DNA from 3 places in the Mesorhizobium sp. CA13 genome. Region 3 is predicted to be linked to each of the others. Evidence: riboswitches for the same ligand, from Rfam matches in the RefSeq annotation. Region 3 holds a riboswitch; each other region holds the start of a gene.
The links. Region 3 has a riboswitch for cobalamin ahead of LB566_RS01670 (ABC transporter ATP-binding protein). Riboswitches for the same ligand answer to the same signal wherever they lie in the genome.
Positions count from the first base shown of each region.

Region 1: linked by a shared signal. The riboswitch ahead of LB566_RS23765 (CbtB domain-containing protein) and the one ahead of LB566_RS01670 (ABC transporter ATP-binding protein) in region 3 are both predicted to bind cobalamin.
Region 2: linked by a shared signal. The riboswitch ahead of bluB (5,6-dimethylbenzimidazole synthase) and the one ahead of LB566_RS01670 (ABC transporter ATP-binding protein) in region 3 are both predicted to bind cobalamin.

Region 1 covers NZ_JAIUHS010000012.1:67,124-73,143, forward strand. The annotation lists gene LB566_RS23755 (MFS transporter) at 1-126, shown strand, start outside; gene LB566_RS23760 (aromatic ring-hydroxylating oxygenase subunit alpha) at 130-1,299, opposite strand; cobalamin riboswitch at 1,433-1,629, shown strand; gene LB566_RS23765 (CbtB domain-containing protein) at 1,665-1,844, shown strand; gene LB566_RS23770 (CbtA family protein) at 1,860-2,627, shown strand; gene cobU (bifunctional adenosylcobinamide kinase/adenosylcobinamide-phosphate guanylyltransferase) at 2,620-3,135, shown strand; gene cobO (cob(I)yrinic acid a,c-diamide adenosyltransferase) at 3,137-3,751, shown strand; gene cbiB (adenosylcobinamide-phosphate synthase CbiB) at 3,748-4,719, opposite strand; gene cobD (threonine-phosphate decarboxylase CobD) at 4,718-5,764, shown strand; gene LB566_RS23795 (tyrosine phosphatase family protein) at 5,761-6,020, shown strand, end outside.
Region 2 covers NZ_JAIUHS010000001.1:796,152-802,171, forward strand. The annotation lists gene dxs (1-deoxy-D-xylulose-5-phosphate synthase) at 1-107, opposite strand, end outside; gene LB566_RS04050 (pirin family protein) at 185-1,105, opposite strand; gene LB566_RS04055 (DUF2277 domain-containing protein) at 1,146-1,412, opposite strand; gene LB566_RS04060 (exodeoxyribonuclease VII small subunit) at 1,511-1,762, opposite strand; gene LB566_RS04065 (histone deacetylase family protein) at 1,766-2,692, opposite strand; cobalamin riboswitch at 2,814-2,994, shown strand; gene bluB (5,6-dimethylbenzimidazole synthase) at 3,043-3,795, shown strand; gene LB566_RS04075 (TetR/AcrR family transcriptional regulator) at 3,881-4,486, opposite strand; gene LB566_RS04080 (MFS transporter) at 4,607-5,830, shown strand; gene ribB (3,4-dihydroxy-2-butanone-4-phosphate synthase) at 5,882-6,020, opposite strand, start outside.
Region 3 covers NZ_JAIUHS010000001.1:324,489-330,508, reverse strand. The annotation lists gene LB566_RS01685 (sugar phosphate isomerase/epimerase family protein) at 1-655, opposite strand, end outside; gene LB566_RS01680 (Gfo/Idh/MocA family protein) at 658-1,689, opposite strand; gene LB566_RS01675 (LacI family DNA-binding transcriptional regulator) at 1,870-2,895, shown strand; cobalamin riboswitch at 2,958-3,168, shown strand; gene LB566_RS01670 (ABC transporter ATP-binding protein) at 3,423-4,211, shown strand; gene LB566_RS01665 (ABC transporter substrate-binding protein) at 4,258-5,205, shown strand; gene LB566_RS01660 (FecCD family ABC transporter permease) at 5,214-6,020, shown strand, end outside.

The sequences.
Region 1 (6,020 bases), on a different contig from region 3:
ACGCCGCCGCTGGTCTATTCGGTGGTGCTGGCCTTTTTCGGACTCGGCTCGGTTTTCGTCACGCTCGGCCTGCTTGCGGCGGTCTGCGGCTATGTCACCTGGCGTTATCTGCCGAAGTCGCTGTGAAGCTTACGGCACAAGCGCAGCGTGCCGTTCGCGTACCCAGTCGTGGAAGCGGTGGAGGTCGTACTCCTCCGGCATCAGCACGCCGGCCTTGTGGCGCATGGAGCGCAGCCCTTTCTGGTTGACCTCGCAGATCGCGGCATCCTCCTCCAGAACCTGGGTGCCGAAACCGACGATATTGTCGATGTCGGTGGCGGCGAGCGCGTCGGGCGCGAACAGCCATTCGGCGGTCAACTCGGTCTGTTCGGGGCCAAGCGGCACCAGCCGAACGGACCTGACATAGTCGACGTGGCCGACGATGAACATCGAGGGCAGGCTGGTGGCATAGGTCTGGCCGGCGGCGCGCTCGGCCGGTGTCAGGCCCGAAAAGACCGGCCCATGAGCCTGACCGTCACGCGACCATGTTTCGGCACCCGCCCGCAGCCCGCCGGAAAACTCCGGCGCGTCATTATCGGCGTGGCGCGTCCATTCAGGATCGTCGTGCCGGCCCATCAGGCCTCGGCCATAGATCGGCACCAGTCGCGACAGGTCCTTGTGGACGCCCGGGCAGTGCAGGCATTCGTTGAAGTTTTCCCAGAAGATCTTCCAGTTGCAATCCATCACCTTGCGCAGCACATGGCCTGATGCCAGCGATTCCAGCGGCCAGTTGCCGAGATCGCCGGAGGCCGGGTCGAAGGATGAGTGCGCCGAGCCGGCGGCATCTTCCGCGAGATTGACGAAGACGAAGCCGCGCCAGACCGACAGCGCGACGCGATAGAGCGGATGGTCCGCCTTGTCGAAACCGTCGGGCAGCGTTTTCGACGGCACGCGTACGAGATCGCCGCGCAGCGAATAGGACCATGCGTGATAGGGGCAGGTGATCAGCCGCGCCTTCAACCGGCCAGCACTTTCCTGGCAAAGCTGCGAGCCGCGATGCCGGCAGGTGTTGTGGAAGGCGCGCAGTTCGCCGGTGTCGTCGCGCAGCACGACGATCTCCTGAGTGCCGACACGGAAGGTGCGGAAAGCCAGCGGTTGGGCGAGATCAGCTTCACGGCAGACGAGCAGCCAGTTCCTGTACCAGATGGCGTCGAGGTCGCGCTGGTAGCTCTCCACGTCCCAATAGGCCGACGACGGCAATGTCGGCTCGGCCCGGGTGAGGCCGTTATAGGGGGCGTGCTGGCTCTGGACGGGCTGCATGGCTGGCCTCCTGTGAGGATGGCAGCCGACACCCGCCCACGGAAATTGTCAATTGCAGCGGAGCAGGCGGCCGACGGCGCTAAAGCGCTTGTCGTCGTCGGAATTTGGTTTGCCGGATGCGGCGATTTTCCCTATAGTCACCTTCGTCGTCGGTTCCGATTGGAGCCAAGAGGGAATGCGGTGCGGGCAGATTTGCTGCCCAATGCCGTGGCTGCCCCCGCAACTGTGTGCGGTAGTCCTCTCCATATGCCACTGAAGATTTTCTTCGGGAAGGTGGGGAAGGGCGCTGATCCGCGAGCCAGGAGACCTGCCGGCGACAGGAAACTGACTTCGATGCCCTCGGGTGGAGGGCGAAAGGACAAGACATGAATACCGCTTCCGTCTCCCTCGGCGCCTCCATCTCCTCGCAGTCGCGCCTCCTGCAGCTCGCGCTCGCGGCGCTGCTCGGCGTTTTCGTCGTCGGCTTTGTCGGTTTCTCGCATATAGACGCGGTCCACAATGCCGCGCACGACTATCGCCACTCGATGGCGTTTCCCTGCCACTGATAGGGATTTGACATCATGAACCTGTTTCGCAACGTCGTGTTCGTCGCGGCGATCGCAGGGCTCGTGGCCGGCGTCGTTCTCGCCTGCATGCAGGCCTATGCCACCGTGCCGCTGATCCTGAAGGCGGAAGTCTACGAACAGGCGGGCGGCGGCCATCACCACGACCATGCCGCACCGGCCGCGACCGACAACAACGCCATGAGCTCCGCGGCGCCGGCAGCCGCTGAAGCTGCTCCGGCGGAAGAGGAAGGCTGGGCGCCGGCCGACGGCTTCGAGCGCTTCGCCTTCAGCGTGCTTGCCAACATCGTCACCGGCATCGGCTTCGCGCTGGTCCTGGTCGCGGTTTCGGAATTCGCCGGCGGCATTGGCAACTGGCGCCAGGGCGTGTTCTGGGGACTGGCCGGCTTTGCCGTGTTCACGCTGGCGCCGGGTCTCGGGCTGCCGCCGGAACTGCCTGCCATGCCCGCCGCCGAGCTTCTGCCGCGCCAGATCTGGTGGACGGCAACGGTGGCGGCAACGGCGATCGGCCTTGCCCTGATCGCCTTCCGCAAATCACTGCCGCTGGCGATTCTGGGCGTGGTGTTGATCGTCGCGCCGCATATTGTCGGCGCGCCGCAGCCGGACAGTTTCGAGACGCCGATTCCGGAAGGCCTGCACCATCAGTTCGTGGTGGCGGTGACAGTGACCAACCTGGTGTTCTGGCTCGTGCTCGGCGCTGCCGTCGGCGTGGTGCGTGGACGCTTCACCGGCCGCGCGACGAGCCTGTGCGACAGCTTTGCCTGATCGCGGAAGACTGACCTTCATCATCGGGGGTGCGCGCTCCGGCAAGAGCGCCCACGCCGAAACGCTGATGACGGCCTTGCCTTCGCCATGGGCCTACATCGCCACGGCGCAAGCCTATGACGACGAGATGCGGCAGCGTATCGCGCTGCATCGGTCGCGACGCGGTGAAGGCTGGATGACGATCGATGCACCGCTCGACCTTGTCGGTGCGCTTGAGGCCTTGCCCGACAACCAGCCGGTGCTTGTTGATTGCCTGACGCTCTGGCTGACCAATCACATGCTGGCCGATCATGATGTAGAGGCCGAATGCCGGCGGCTGGCTGACATGCTGTCGCGGCCGCGCGGGCCCTGGTTCGTGGTATCCAACGAGGTCGGGCAAGGCATCGTGCCCGACAATGCGCTGGGACGCCGGTTCCGCGACGCCGCCGGCCGGCTCAACCAGCAGGTCGCCGCGATTGCCGATACCGTGCTTTTGATGGTGGCGGGGCTGCCGCTCAAGGTGAAGTGACATGACCGACATCGACGAAAAGGACGAAGAGCGCCACCGCGCCAAGATGGCCAAGCGCAAGGCGGTGCAGGATGCCGAGGTGGCGAGCAAGACGGTTGAAAAGGGTCTGCTGATCGTCAACACCGGGCCTGGCAAAGGCAAGACGACGGCTGCCTTCGGTCTGGCGTTGCGGATGCTCGGCTACGGCAAGCGCGTCGGCGTCGTCCAGTTCATCAAGGGCAAATGGCATACGGGTGAGAAGGAGGCCTTCGCCGCGTTTGGCGACCGCGTCGTCTGGCACGCGATGGGCGAGGGCTTCACCTGGGAGACGCAGGATCTGAAGCGCGACATCGCGGCGGCCGAGGCCGCGTGGGCCAAGGCGCTGGAGCTGATGGCCGATCCGTCGATCAGTCTTGTCGTGCTCGACGAGCTCAACATCGCGCTGCGCTACGAGTATCTCGATCTCGACAAGGTGGTCGCCGCGCTGAAAGCGCGCCGCGAGGGCCTGCACGTCGTCGTCACCGGCCGCAACGCCAAGCCGGCGCTGGTCGAGGCGGCCGATCTGGTCACCGAGATGGGGCTGACCAAGCACCATTTTGCGGCCGGCGTGAGGGCGCAGCAAGGGATAGAGTTCTAGAACGCCAGAATCGCGAGCAGCGAAACCAACCCGAACAGCGCGATCAGCAGGTAGTCGGCGACCCGGTAGAGTTTCAGCGCCCGCCTTATGTCGATGCTCTCGGCTTCGCGCCGGCCGCCTTCGCCCATGAACGCGTCGTCGACCGTTACGCCGCCATAGCTGCGCGGCCCGGCGAGCGCCAGGCCAAGTGCGCCGGCCATCGCCGCCTCCGGCCAGCCGGCATTGGGTGAGCGGTGCTTTTTCGCGTCGCGCCGCACCGCAGCCCACGCGTTGCGGGGATCGGCTCCCTTGACCAGGAAAGCCGCCAACGCGATCAGCAGCGCCGTCAGCCGCGAGGCAGGCAGGTTGATCCAGTCGTCGAAGCGCGCCGCCGCCCAGCCGAAGGCTTCGTGGCGGGGCGTGCGGTGGCCGATCATCGAATCGGCGGTGTTGGCGGCCTTGTAGGCGGCGCCGCCGGCAAGGCCGCCGACGCCCGTCCAGAAGGCGGGGGCAACGATGCCGTCGGAAAAATTCTCGGCCAGGCTCTCGATCGCGGCGCGGCAGACGCCGGCCCTGTCGAGGGTTTCGGGATCGCGGCCGACGATGCGCGAAACGGCGGCGCGGCCCATGTCGAGGCCGCCCGAGTCGAGCGCATCGGCGACGGCCTCGACATGCTCATAAAGGCTCCGCTGTGACAGGAACGATGTCGCCAGAAGGGCGGTGATGAACAGTCCCAGGGGAATGAACCAGAGCAAGATCTGCACGCACAGGCCAATTAGCGCCGGCACCAGCACGATGACCAGAAGCGCCTGGACACCACGTTGGCGACGCAGTGCGTCGGGATCAGTGGCGCGGTTGAGCCTGCGATCGAGAAAGGATATCAGCCTGCCGAACCACGTCACGGGATGGCCGATGGCGCGAAACAGCCAGTCGGGGTAGCCCAGCGCGGATTCGACGGCCAATGACAGGAAAGCGATCAGGACTGACATGAAGCTTCTTGAAGGAGCGGTGGACCATGGTGGAAGTCTCGGCCGGGCAAGGGCGCTTTTCCCCAATGCCCCCCAGCCTTTCGTCGACCTCTCGACCGGAATCAATCCGCACTCCTACCCGCTTTTCGAGCTGCCCGCCACCTCGCTGTCGCGATTGCCGGAAGCAGGGCGGGCGCGTGAGCTGACGGCGATCGCGGCCGGCACCTACGGCGCGCCGGCGCCAGCCAACGTCGTGGCTGCGCCCGGCACGCAGATCCTGCTGCCGCGCGTGGCTTCGCTGGTCGCGCCGGGCAAGGCGCTGGTGTTGGGGCCGACCTATGCCGAACATGCCCGCGCGGCGGCGATCGCGGGGCACGAGGTGACCGAAGTCGGCCATTTCGCTGAGCTGGCGGACGCCGACCTTGCCATCGTGGTCAATCCGAACAACCCGGATGGGCGCATCGTCGAGCGCGACCGGCTGCTGGCGCTGGCCGCCGGTTTGCGCGCCAAGGGCGGGCTGCTGGTCGTCGACGAGGCGTTCATGGATGTCGGCCCGCGCGAACACAGCCTTGCCGGCGATGTCGGCCAGGGCGGCATCGTCGTGCTGCGCTCTTTCGGCAAGTTTTTCGGGCTGGCCGGCCTGCGGCTTGGGTTTGCGCTTGCCGATGCGCCGACGGCCCAACGGCTTGAAATGCAATTCGGACCTTGGGCTGTCGCCGGCCCGGCGCTGGAATATGGCATTCGCGCACTTGGCGATATCGGCTGGCAGGACGAAATGCGCGCGTCGCTGGCGGAGGCATCGGCTCGACTCGACGCACTGTTCGGTCGTTTCGGCGTGCCTGTCGCGGGCGGCACCACATTGTTCCGCTATTTCAGCCTGCCGGAGGCCGCCGGCTTGTTTGCAGCGCTTGGCGAACGCGGCATCCTGCTTCGCCATTTCACCGACCGCCCACACGTCCTGCGGGCCGGCCTGCCGGGAAACGACGAGGAGTGGGCGCGACTGGAATCCGCCCTTGCCGAATGGGCGATGCGGCGCGAGGATCGAGCAAAAGGCATCAAACCATGATCCATGTCTGCTCGCTGGCAAAGGTAGAGGAAACGGTGGCGAGGACCGGCGCCGAGCGGCTGCTGTCGCTGTTGGCCGCGGGTACCGATGTGCTCCGCCCAGCCTCGATCATGAGGGAAAATCATCTGCACCTGGTCATGCACGACATCGCGGTGGCGCAGGATGGCATGACGATGCCGGGCGAGGAGCATGTGCGAAATTTGCTTGATTTCGCGCGCCGCTGGGACCGGGCGAGACCGATGGTGGTGCATTGCTA
Region 2 (6,020 bases), 470 kb from region 3:
GGCAATTCGCTTTCGGAAAGCGTGCGCAGCTCGGCCGGGATGCGGACCTTGTCGAGAAGCGGCGTATGCGGCGTTGCGTTCACGGGTAGGCCCAGGCTTCTGTTCATGCGCGGGATAGGCCGCCGTCAGGCGAAAGTAAATGCCTGTCAAATGGCGCGGAAGGCCGGCTCCCTCATCGATTTTCTCAGCCTTCCGGCAGTGGAATGAACTCTTTCTCATCGCCGGGAACGATGTCGAAGCGGCCGGTCTTCCATTCTTGCTTGGCCTGCTCGATGCGCTCCTTGGAAGACGAGACGAAATTCCACCAGATGTAGCGCTTCGAGCCCAGTGAGGCGCCGCCGAACAGCATGAAATGGGCACCGCCCTGTGAGGATACGACGATCTCGTCGCCGGGCCGGAACACCAGCAGCCGTTCGGCCGGAAACACGTCGCCGGAAATCGAGACCTCGCCTTCCAGCGTGTAGATGGCGCGTTCTTCCGCGTCGGCCGGGATTTTGACGCTGGCGCCCGGCGCCAGCCTGAGATCGGCGTAGAGCGTCTCGGAATCGGCCCGCACCGGGGAACGCAGCCCCTGGAAATCGCCGATGACGATGCGGCCACTGACGCCTTCCGCGTCGATGTCGGGAAGCCGCGCGACAGCGGTGTTCTCGAACACCGGCGCTACTTCCTCCTTGCCGTCCGGCAGCGCCAGCCATGTCTGCAGGCCCGAGACCGACATCGGCGCGCCGCGCAGTTCTTCCGGCGTGCGCTCCGAATGGACGATGCCGCGGCCGGCGGTCATCAGGTTCACGTCACCCGGCTCGATCACCATTTCGGTGCCGAGCGAATCGCGATGCCTGATCCTGCCATCGAACAGGTAGGTGACCGTCGACAGACCGATATGCGGATGCGGCCGGACGTCGAGCGCCTGACCGGCGCGCAGGATGGCAGGCCCCATGCGGTCGAAGAAGATGAAGGGACCGACCAGCCGCCTTCTGGCAGTCGGCAAGGCACGGCGAACCTGAAAACCGCCAATGTCCTTCGCGTTCGGAATGACCATCAATTCGATCTGGTCGCTGGCAAAGGCGTCGCCTATTTCGGGGTCCTTCCCGGGGAAGAAGCTCATGAACTCTCCTTGTCAGCCGCCGATGGCTGCTTTGGCCAGATCAGGCAAAGCGGATCGCCGCCCTCGCCCGCAGTTTGGCCGCCACTTCTTCACGGTTGCGCGGATGCTGGTTGGTTTCAAGCGAATCGAGAAGCTCGCGCGCCGACGCCGCGATGGCCTCGACGGCATGGTCGAATGCGTGCTGGTTCTGCTTCGAAGGCCGCGTCGTTCCGCTCAGCTTGCGGACGAACTGAAGGGCTGCATCGCGCACCTCGTCATCGGTTGCCGGCGGATCAAAATTGAACAGGGTCTTGATGTTTCTGCACATCGCTTCCGTATCTCCTCTTGTCCTGGAGCCGTTTCAATCGGGATGCGTTCTATCCTCAATCATGATCGTGTCAAAAACCAGAGAGACGGCTGCGTGCCTCAATCCGCGTCCAGCGGCTCCGTCCCGATCGGCTTGCCGTCGCGGGACAGCCTGATCTTCTCCACCTTGTCCTCGGCCGCCTTGAGCAGCCGGTCGCAATGCACCTTCAGCGCCTCGCCGCGCTCGTAGATCCTGATCGACTGGTCGAGCGGCACATCGCCACGCTCCAGATCATCGACGATCTTCTCCAGCGCGTCGAGAGCCTGTTCGAAGCTCATCGCCTTGACGTCTTCGTTGGTTTCACCAGCCATCATTCATCCTTTCATCAGTCGCCCGACATGGGCGGCGACCGAAAATGCCAATCCTTGCAGATCGTAGCCGCCCTCGAGCAGGCTGACGAGCCGGTTGCCGCTGTGGCGCGCCGCGCGCTGCATGAGCTGGCCGGTCGCCCAGTCGAAATCATCCTCGGTCAGGTTGATCTCGGCCAGCGGGTCGCGATGATGCGCGTCGAAGCCGGCCGAAATAATGATCAGGTCGGGTGCAAAATTGTCGAGCGAGGGCAGCACGCGCGACAGGAAGGCATCGCGGAACGCCTCGCTGCCGGTTTGCGGCGCAAGCGGCGCGTTGACGATGTTGCCGGCGCCGGTTTCGTTCTTTGCTCCGGTGCCGGGGTAGAGCGGCATCTGGTGCGTCGAGCAATAAAGCACGGACGGATCGTCCCAGAAAATATCCTGCGTGCCGTTACCGTGATGCACGTCCCAGTCGACGATGGCGACACGTTCGATACCGTGTTTGCGCTGTGCATAACGTGCGGCGATGGCCGCCGTGTTGAACAGGCAGAAGCCCATCGCGGTCGCTTTCTCGGCATGGTGGCCGGGCGGTCGGGCGGCGACGAAAACGTTGTCTGCCCGGCCGGCAAAGACGTCGTCGACACCGGCGTTGGCGGCGCCGATCGCGGTGATCGCCGCCTGCCAGCTCTTCGGGCTGGCCGTTGTGTCGGCATCGATGCGGGCGATGCCCGTCTCGGGAATGGCGGCGCGCACTCGTTCGACGAAGTCGGCGGGATGCGCATAGAGAATGGTGGCCTCGTCGCCTTCCGGCGCCTCAGTGCGGTCGAGCGCGGCAAAAGCTTCGTCGTCGAGCACGCGCTCGATGGCGCGCAAGCGGTCCGGCCGCTCCGGATGGCCGGGTGGCGTGATGTGCTCGAGGAAGATCGGATGGGTGTAGAGACGAGTGGCCATGCTCCCTATCTAGTGCCCCGGCGCGGCGATAGCCATGCGTTGCGGCCTGATGGCTGGGGAAAATCGCGCCTGCGTCCATTCGCGTCGCCGCTGGGATTGGCGGCGCGGAGGCTTCGTCGTAAAGTCCCGGCCGCTGCCTGGTGCCCGCCGCGAGCGGGAGAATCGGGAACACGGTTTGATCCCGTGGCGTGCCCAACGCTGTAAGGGGGACCGCGCCGGTAAGTGCCACTGTCGATGACGGGAAGGCGCCGGACGCGGGTTGATCCCGAGCCAGAAGACCGGCCTGGCAGGCATCGTCATCCGCATGGTCAGGCGGACGGCAGTTGATTGCAATCGCAAGGGGACAAGCGATGCCGGACGATATGACCATCCCCGTGGGTGACGGATTCGACCAGATGGCGCGCGATGCGGTCTACCGCGCAATGTTCACGCGGCGCGATGTCCGCAGCCATTTTACATCAGAGGCCGTCGACGACGAGGTGCTGGCGCGGCTGCTGCTTGCCGCCCATCACGCGCCATCGGTCGGCTTCATGCAGCCATGGAATTTCATCGTCATTCGTGGCACCGAACGACGGGAACAGGTGCGCGACCTGTTCCTGGCGGCGCGCGAGCAGGAATTGCCCGCCATCGAGGAAGAGCGGCGGGCGCTCTACCGCAAGCTCAAGCTGGAAGGCATCTGCGAAAGCGCGCTCAATATCTGCATCACCTGCGACCGCCGACGCTCACAGGGTTCGCCGCTGGGACGCTGGCACAATCCCGAGATGGATCTCTACAGCACGGTCTGCGCGGTGCAGAATTTCTGGCTGGCGGCGCGCGCCGAAGGCGTCGGGGTCGGCTGGGTCAGCATTATCGAGGCGCGGGCGTTGAAAGACCTTCTGTCGATTCCCGAGCATGTGACGCCGGTGGCCTATCTCTGTATCGGCCGCGTCTCCGAGTTCGCGCCGAAACCGGACCTCGAAACACATGGCTGGGGTCGACGGTTGCCGCTGCCCGAGCTGATCATGAGCGAGACGTTTTGCGGACAGGGCGAAGTGCCGCTCAAGTCAACGATCGCCCGCCTCAAGGCGGCAACATGCGAAAAATCTGTCAAACCCTTGATTTGATTGCCGCTACGGCATGCTCAGCGCTGCCGGCGGCCTGCGCCTTGTCCTGAGCATCTGAACCTGGAAGCACCTCGGCTATCCGCCTTCAGGCGGCTGTGGCACCCTTCCTCAACAATCCTTCGAGCAGTTGCTTGAATGCCGCCACCACGGTCTTTGATGTCGCTTCCGGGTCGTTCGAATTGGCGATCCGCTGCGCCGCCTGACTGCTCGCCCCGTTGATCAGCCGTGCCGCGGTCTCGGGGTCGACGCCCGAGACGACCACCCCGTCGCCCTGCAGCGTCGTCAGGTGATCGGTCATCGACGCGACGCAGGCATTGGCGTTCGGCCATTGCGCGGGGTCCCCCAGCACGGCCGGACCGTCCCGGAACATGATGCGCTGGATTTCCGGCTCCAGCGCCATTTCGATGTAGCTCGTGCATTCGTCGACGAAGCTTTGCCAGCGGGTCGGTGCTTTCGCTGCAACCTCATTCACCCGTGCCGCCATCTCGGCGTCGATCTCGGCGATGACCGCCTGCAAGAGCCCCTTCTTGTCGCCGAAATGATGGTAGAGCGCACCGCGCGTCAGTCCCGCCGATGCGGTGAAATCGTCCATCGACGCTTCGGCATAGCCGATCGTTCCGAACGCATGCCGGGCCGCGGCAATCAATTTGGCGCGCGTTTCGGCGATCATTTCCTTGCGGGGCTTGTGCATCTCTTCTGGCCTTACCCACATACGTTCCGTATGCCAATTGACATACGCAACGTATGATCTATTTAGTGTTCATACGCATCGTATGTAATTTCCGAATCGCCTTTTGTCGAGGAACGGACCATGCAGAACCCCTATTCCGAGATTTTTCGAGCCCCTGGCGCCAAGGGCTTTGCCGCTGCAGGCTTCATGGCGCGCCTGCCGATCGCCATGGCGCCGATCGGCATCGTCGCGATGCTGTCGCAGACGCGTGGCGAATACTGGCTGGCGGGCGCCGTCTCGGCGACATTCGCGCTGGCCAACGCTTTCCTGGCGCCGCAGATCTCCAGGCTGGTCGACCGCCTCGGCCAGACACGGATCGTCGTGCCCACCACCATCATCTCCGTGCTGGCATTCCTGCTGCTGATTGCGTCGGCCAACCAGGATTGGCCGGTATGGACATTGTTCGTGTCGGCGCTGCTGGCCGCGGCCATGCCCAGCATGCCGGCAATGGTGCGCGCGCGCTGGACCGAGCTTTTTCGCGGCCGGCCGGAGATGAACACCGCCTTCGCCTTCGAATCGGCGGCCGACGAGCTGGTCTATATCGCCGGTGCGTCGCTGTCGGTGGGCCTCAGTGCGGCGCTATTTCCGGAAGCGGGCATGCTGGCGAGCACTTTGTTCCTCGCCTTGGGCTCGATAGCTTTCATCCTGCAGCGATCGACCGAGCCGAAAGTCCGGCCGGTGGGCCATGGTTCGGCGGGCTCGGCAATCCGCCTGCGGCCGGTACAGATCATAACCTTCGCCCTGATCTTCATCGGCGCGACCTTCGCGACGACGGAAGTGAGCACCGTGGCGATCACCAAGGAGTTCGGCCAAGCCGGTGCCGCAAGCCTGGTGATCGGCGTCTATGCGCTGGGGTCGTTCGTGCTGGGCATCCTGGTCGGCGCGCTCAACCTGAAGACGCCGCTACAGCGCCAGCTGGCAGTGGCGGTCGCCATCATCGCGGTCAGCACGCTTTTGCCGCTCACCGCCGACAGCGTGCCGCTGCTGGCGGTGACCGTCTTCATCAGCGGCGTGGCGATCTCGCCGACTTTCATCACGGCATTCGGCCTGATCGAACGGCATGTGCCGGAAGCGATGCTGACCGAGGGCATTACCTGGGTGACAACGGGAATCGGCATCGGCATGGCGCTGGGCTCTTTCGCCGCCGGCGCCGTGGTGGATGCGTTCGGCGCCCAGAACGGGTTCTGGGTCTCGGTGGTCGCGGGCGGCATCGCCCTGGTCACGGTGCTGCTCGGCCAACGCAGCCTTGCCACTCACAAATGCGAGCTGGATGGGTGTGAAGCGGCCGTCGTTGCCGCGGAATGATCCATGACGCGTCCGGTTCAGCGGATCGGACGCTACTGCCGCAGTCGAACTTCAGAGAATCTCGGTCTTGGCGATGTGGATGCCAAAACCTTCAAGGCCGACATAGTGGCGCTCGCGCGAGGCGATCAGCTTGATCGAGGAAATGCCTAGATCCTTCAGGATCTGCGCGCCGAGCCCGATCTCGCGCCAT
Region 3 (6,020 bases):
CCCAGCGCACCGTCGCGTCCTTGCCGTGGACATGGAAGATGCGCGGCGCCCATTTGCGGATCTGCGGGATCGGGTCGATCAGATAGACCAACTGATGGCAGGGCTCCCATTCCAGGCCCAGATTCTCATCCGGCAATTCGTTGAACATCAGTTCCCAGGCGTCCGGATTATGGGCGATGTTCCAGTCGCCGGCGGCCCAGTTGCCATCCATGGCGCAATTCTCGAAGGCGATGCGCACGCCCTTGTCGGCCGCGCGCCTGGCCAATTCTCCCCAGACTTCGCGGTAGCGCGGCAGGCTGTCTGTCAGCGGCTTGCCGCGGATGCGGCCGGTAAAACCGCTGACCAGATTGGTGCCGAACAGATGCGCGCTGTCGATCACCGTTTCCCAAGCCTTGAGCACGCCGCGGTCGGTGTCGCCGCTCTCGAGTGGATTGCCGAACACGCCGATCGAGCTGACGCTGACATCGGCATCGCCGATGGCGTCGCGGATTTCGCCGGCGAGCCGCCCCAGATCCTTGCCGCCCAGCGTCTGCCAGAAGAAGGGCTGGACGCTCTCGAAACCGAGCGGCAGGATCTGCCTGATATAGGCGGCCGGATCTTCGAGATTGGCCCGCACCATGGTGCCGATCCTGATGTCGAGAAGCGGGTTCGGCATGGTCATCCTTCCTGCCTGGGGATTTCGATCCGGCGCCCGGTCTCCGCACTTTCGATCGCCGCGAAAACCATGGCCAGGCTCTTGATGTTGTCGGCGCCGCGCGTCTCCGGCTCGGTGCCGGTTTCCACGGCGCGGACGAAATCTTCTATGACGCCGAGATGCCCGCCGATGCGGTCGGCAGGGTCGAGCGGCGGCACCGCTACCGGCACGACCTTGTCGAGCAGGCCTTCGCGTTCCGGCAGCACGGCTTCGGCCTTCAAATCGTCATGACCATCCCAGGTCAGGCTGCCGCGTTCGCCGATGATGCGCCAACTGCCTTCCCAACTGGTGCGGAAGCCGTCGGCGCACCAGCTGCCGCGATAGGTGAACATCTTGCCCTGGCCGAGTTCGAAGGTGGCGCTTGCCGACGATCCCTGCCGGTACCAGGAATTGGCCGGCTCCCATTCCCGGCAATACACTTCGGTCGGCTCGCCATCGACCATGTAGCGGGCCGCGTCGAATGTATGGATTGCCATGTCGAGCAGCAGCACGTGGCGCATGTCTTCGCGGAAACCGCCGAAATGCGGCGCAACGAAAAAATCGGCATGGATGCTGGTCGCAGCGCCGATGGCGCCGGAGCCGAGAAAGCGGTGGATGCGCCGGACGTTGGCGACGTAGCGGCGGTTCTGCACGACGGCATGGATGCGCCGGGCGCGCCGGGCCGCGCCGATGATGGCGCGCGCATTGTCCGAGCTGTCGGCCAGCGGCTTTTCCGTCAAAAGATGACAACGATGGGCGAAGGCGGAGTTGGCGACGTCGCGGCGGGCGGCGGGCACGACCACGTCGAACACCGCATCGGGTCGGGTCTGGTCGAGAATGGCGTCGAGATCGGTCCCGATCGCGACCCCGGCGAGGTCATATTCGCGGGCCCGCTGGCGCGCCCTGTCGGCGTCGAGGTCGACGAGGCCGACGATCCTGACGGCAGGGGATTGGCGGGCGGCCTCGAGCCAGGTTTTGCTCATGGCTCCGCACCCGACCAGGACGACGTGCATCATCCAGCGCTCCTCCGGCCAACCCCTCCTGGCTGGCACCACGGTAGTCCGTAAATGACTTCCGTAAACGTTTACGATGACACACCCGATGGCGTATATTGTCAATCGGATTTGTACCGTCGGTTCTGAAACGCCTTGGCCGCACGACCGGCTGGTGCTAGCCAGAAGCAGGAGGGGGAGGTCTTGGCATCCAGCATTCACGATCTTGCACGGCATCTGAATATTTCGATCGGCACGGTCTCGCGCGCGCTTAACGGGCGCGCCGACGTCAATGCCGAGACGCGCCAGCGCGTGCTCGACGCGGCGCGGCAACTCAACTATTCGCCGAACCAGTCGGGCAGGAACCTTCGCCGTGGCACCACGCATGCCGTGGCCTTCATGCTCCAGCCGCATCCGGGCGACCAGGAATATGGCGAGCCGTTTTTCATCCCGTTTTTGAGTGGGCTGCAAGCGGCACTGGCCGAACATGGGCTCGACCTGATCATCGTCATGGGCGCGCCGGGCGACTATCAGCAGGAGCGCCTGCGCCGTGTCGTCGAGACACGTCGTGCCGATGCCGTCGTGCTGGCCTGGACGCGGCGCGAGGACGATCGCATCGACTATCTGAGCAAGGCAGGCTTTCCCTTCGCGACGCTCGGCCGAAGCCGGTCCGGCGACGACAACTATCCTTCTCTGGACCTGGATTTCGAGAAGGCGGGCGCCGATGCAGTCGACCGACTGGTCGCGCGCGGCCACCGCCGCATCGCCGCCATCCGGCCGTCGCTTGACCTGAATTTCGGTTATCTGTTTCTGGAGGGCTATGGCAAGGCGCTGCGGCGGCACGGCATCGAAGTCGATCCCGCCCTGATTGTGGATGGTTTCATCAACGAAGCCGGTGGCTACGCGGTGACACCGCAAGTCATGCGGTCGAAGGATCCGCCGACCGCGATCATCTTCAACAACGACTCGATGGCGCTCGGCGGCTGCAAAGCGCTCGCCGAAATGGGGATCAAGCCCGGCCATGATGTCGCGGTGATCGTCATCGTCGACACGCCGCTCTGCCGTTATTTCTCGCCGGCGCTGACCGGCTTTCGTCCGAGCCTGGATCCGATGGGGCGGCGGCTTGGCGAAATCCTGCTCGCCTCGCTCCCGGCTTTCGCCGGCGCGAAAGGGCCAGAGATCATTCGCGAGGTCTGGCCGCTGGAACTGGTGGCACGCGATAGTGATTGACCATGCGAGTGTATTGTTATAACAGAACATGCATCGACCTTGCCTTGACGCTGCCTGCATCCTAGGCTGCGACTCGTGATGGTCCCCGCGCCGCAAGGCGAGGGGTGAAAAGGGAACATGGTGAGGCCCACCTTTCGGGTCGAAGCCATGGCTGCCCCCGCAACTGTAAGCGGCGAGCAAAATCCGAAAAAGCCACTGGCCGGCAAGGCTGGGAAGGCAGGATGGCGCAACGACCCGCGAGCCAGGAGACCTGCCATCTGCATGAGTGACCGGACGGGGTGTGCCGGGAGGAGACGCGGGTTCGGTCTTGTCGACCGGTTCAAGCCAGCTTCCTTCCGTCGCCATTTTTGAAAGTGACGGAAGTTGGACGGCGCCATCGATCGCATTCACTGCATTCCCATGCATCGCATCGTCGTGTGCACGCTTTGCCGCGATATCGCCACCGAGGTGAATTCAGGCCAGCGTCCGGCAGGACTGGCAGGCAAGACGCTGGCCCGTATTCCCGCAGGCCCTGCAAGGAATTGCCCATGACCGCGCCGCTTCTCGAGGCCCGCGACCTGGCCGCGGCGGCGGATGGCCTGCATCTGGTGCATCCGGTCAGCCTTTCGGTGGCGGCGGGCGACCGCCTCGCTATCATCGGGCCCAACGGCGCCGGCAAGACGACATTGCTGCGCATGCTGTCGGGCATGCTGCGGCCGAGTTCGGGCGAAGTGAAGCTCACCGCGCGCCGGCTCGACAGGATTTCGACCGCCGAGCGGGCGCTGCACATCGCCGTCGTCGGCCAGACCGATCAACCCGATCCACGACTGGCGGTCATCGACTATGTCGAGCTCGGCCGGGTTCCGCATGCCGGCCGCAGGCACAGGAGCGAGGAACGCGACATTGTCGTCGAGGCGCTGCGCCGGACCGGGCTGTTGCCGCTGCTTGGCCGCACCATCGGCTCGCTGTCGGGCGGCGAGCGCCAGCGCGCCCAGCTTGCCCGCGCCATCGCGCAGGAGCCGAAGATCCTATTCCTCGACGAGCCGACCAACCATCTCGACCCGCGGGCGCGCAGCGAGTTGCTCGAACTGGTGGCAGGCCTCGGCATGACCGTGATCGCGGTGCTGCACGATCTGGCGCTGGTGACGCCTTTCGCCACCAGGGTCGCGGTGATGAGCCATGGCCGCTTGCATGTGCTGGCGCCGCCACGCGAAGCACTCACCCAGCAGCTGATCCGCGAGATCTTCGGTGTCGACGTCTTTAGGTTGCGCCACCCGACGGAGGACCGCGAACTGACGGTGTTCGAGGTTCCGAACCGTGCCGCGCCATCTTCGTGATCGAAGCCATTTCCGGCAGATCCTGTTCAACAAAGGAGCAATATCCGTGAAACGCCTTGCCGTGTCTCTTGCCTTCTCCCTGCTGGCCTCTACGGCCTTCGCCTTTCCGGTGACGGTCGACAGCTGCGGCAAGCCGCTGACGTTCGACGCGCCGCCCAAGCGTGCCGTCATTCACGATCTCAACATGGCCGAGATGGCCTTCGCCCTGAAGCTGCAGCCGTCGATCGTCGGCCTGACCGGCATCACCGGATGGTACAAGGTCGGCCCCGAATTCAAGGCCGAGCAAGGCTCGATCCCGGAACTGGCGCCCAAATATCCGACGCTGGAAAACCTGGTCGCTGTCGAGCCCGACTTCTTCTTCGCCGGCTGGTACTACGGCATGAAGCCGGGCGGCGAGGTGACGCCCGATACGCTGGCGCAGCACGGCATCAAGACCCTGGTGCTGACGGAAAGCTGCGTCCATCTCGACAAGAACCGGCCTGCCGCTTCGATGGAGCTGCTCTATGGCGATGTCGAGAAGCTGGGCAAGATCTTCGGCAAGGAGGCCGAGGCGGATAAGCTCGTCTCCGGCTGGAAGGCGCAGCTCGCCGAAATCACGGCCAAGGTCGGCGACCGCAGGGGAACGCGCGTGTTCCTCTATGATTCCGGCGAGGACAAGCCGTTCACATCAGGCAAGTTCGCCATTCCCAACGCCATGATTTCCGCGGCCGGCGGCGACAACATCATGGCCGACATGAACACCAGCTGGGGCAACACGGATTGGGAGACGGTGGCCTCGCGCAATCCGCAATTCCTCATCCTGCTCGACTATCAGGATGGCGGCGGCTACCGGAAGCTGCTCGATTTCCTGAAAGCGCATCCGGCAATGAAGGAGACGGACGCGGTCAAGAACGAACGCTTCGTGGCGCTTCGCTATGCCGAACTGACACCCGGGCCGGCCAACATCGAAGCGATCGGCAAGATCGCCAGGGCGATGCATCCGGAAGCTTTTTGACCGGGACCATGACCTTGCGGCACAAGGCATTCCTATTGGCCATTACGGCGGCCGCGTTGGCAATCGCCGTGCTCGCGCTGCTGTCGATCGCCTATGGCTCGACGATGATCCCGCTGGGCGACGTCGTGGCAGCGCTTGGCCATGCGATCGGATTGAAGGGACATGACGTGTCCGGCCCGGTCGGCAGGATCGTCGTCGACCTCAGGCTGCCGCGCACCATCCTGGCCATCTGTGTCGGCGGCGGCCTGGGCGTGGTCGGCGCGCTGTTGCAGACGGTGACGCGCAACGATCTTGCCGATCCGTTCCTGTTCGGCCTCTCGTCGGGAGCCGCCGCCGGCGCGGTCTCCGTCATCACCGTCTTCGGCGACAGTTTCGGGATCTGGACGCTACCGGTCGCCGCATTCACCGGCGGTATTCTGGCGGCTTGCGTTGTGCTTTTGCTGGTTGCGCGGGTGAGGGGACAAGGCCCCGAACGGCTGATCCTCGCCGGACTTGCGGTCTCCTTCATGTTCACCGCATTGACCAATTACCTGGTCTTCGCCGGTGACCAGCGCGCCGCCCATTCGGTGCTGTTCTGGACGATGGGCGGTCTCGGCCTGGCACGGTGGGACAATATCTGGCTGGGGGCGCTTGGGGCCGGCACGATTGCGGCGTACGGGCTGTGGAATCATCGCCGGCTGGACGCTTTCCTGGCCGGCGAAAATGCCGCTGAAAGTCTTGGCGTGCCGGTGGCGCGAATGCGACGGACGACGTTTCTGGTCGCCGCGTTTTCGACCGCGATCCTGGTTTCGGTGGCCGGCGTCATCGGCTTCGTC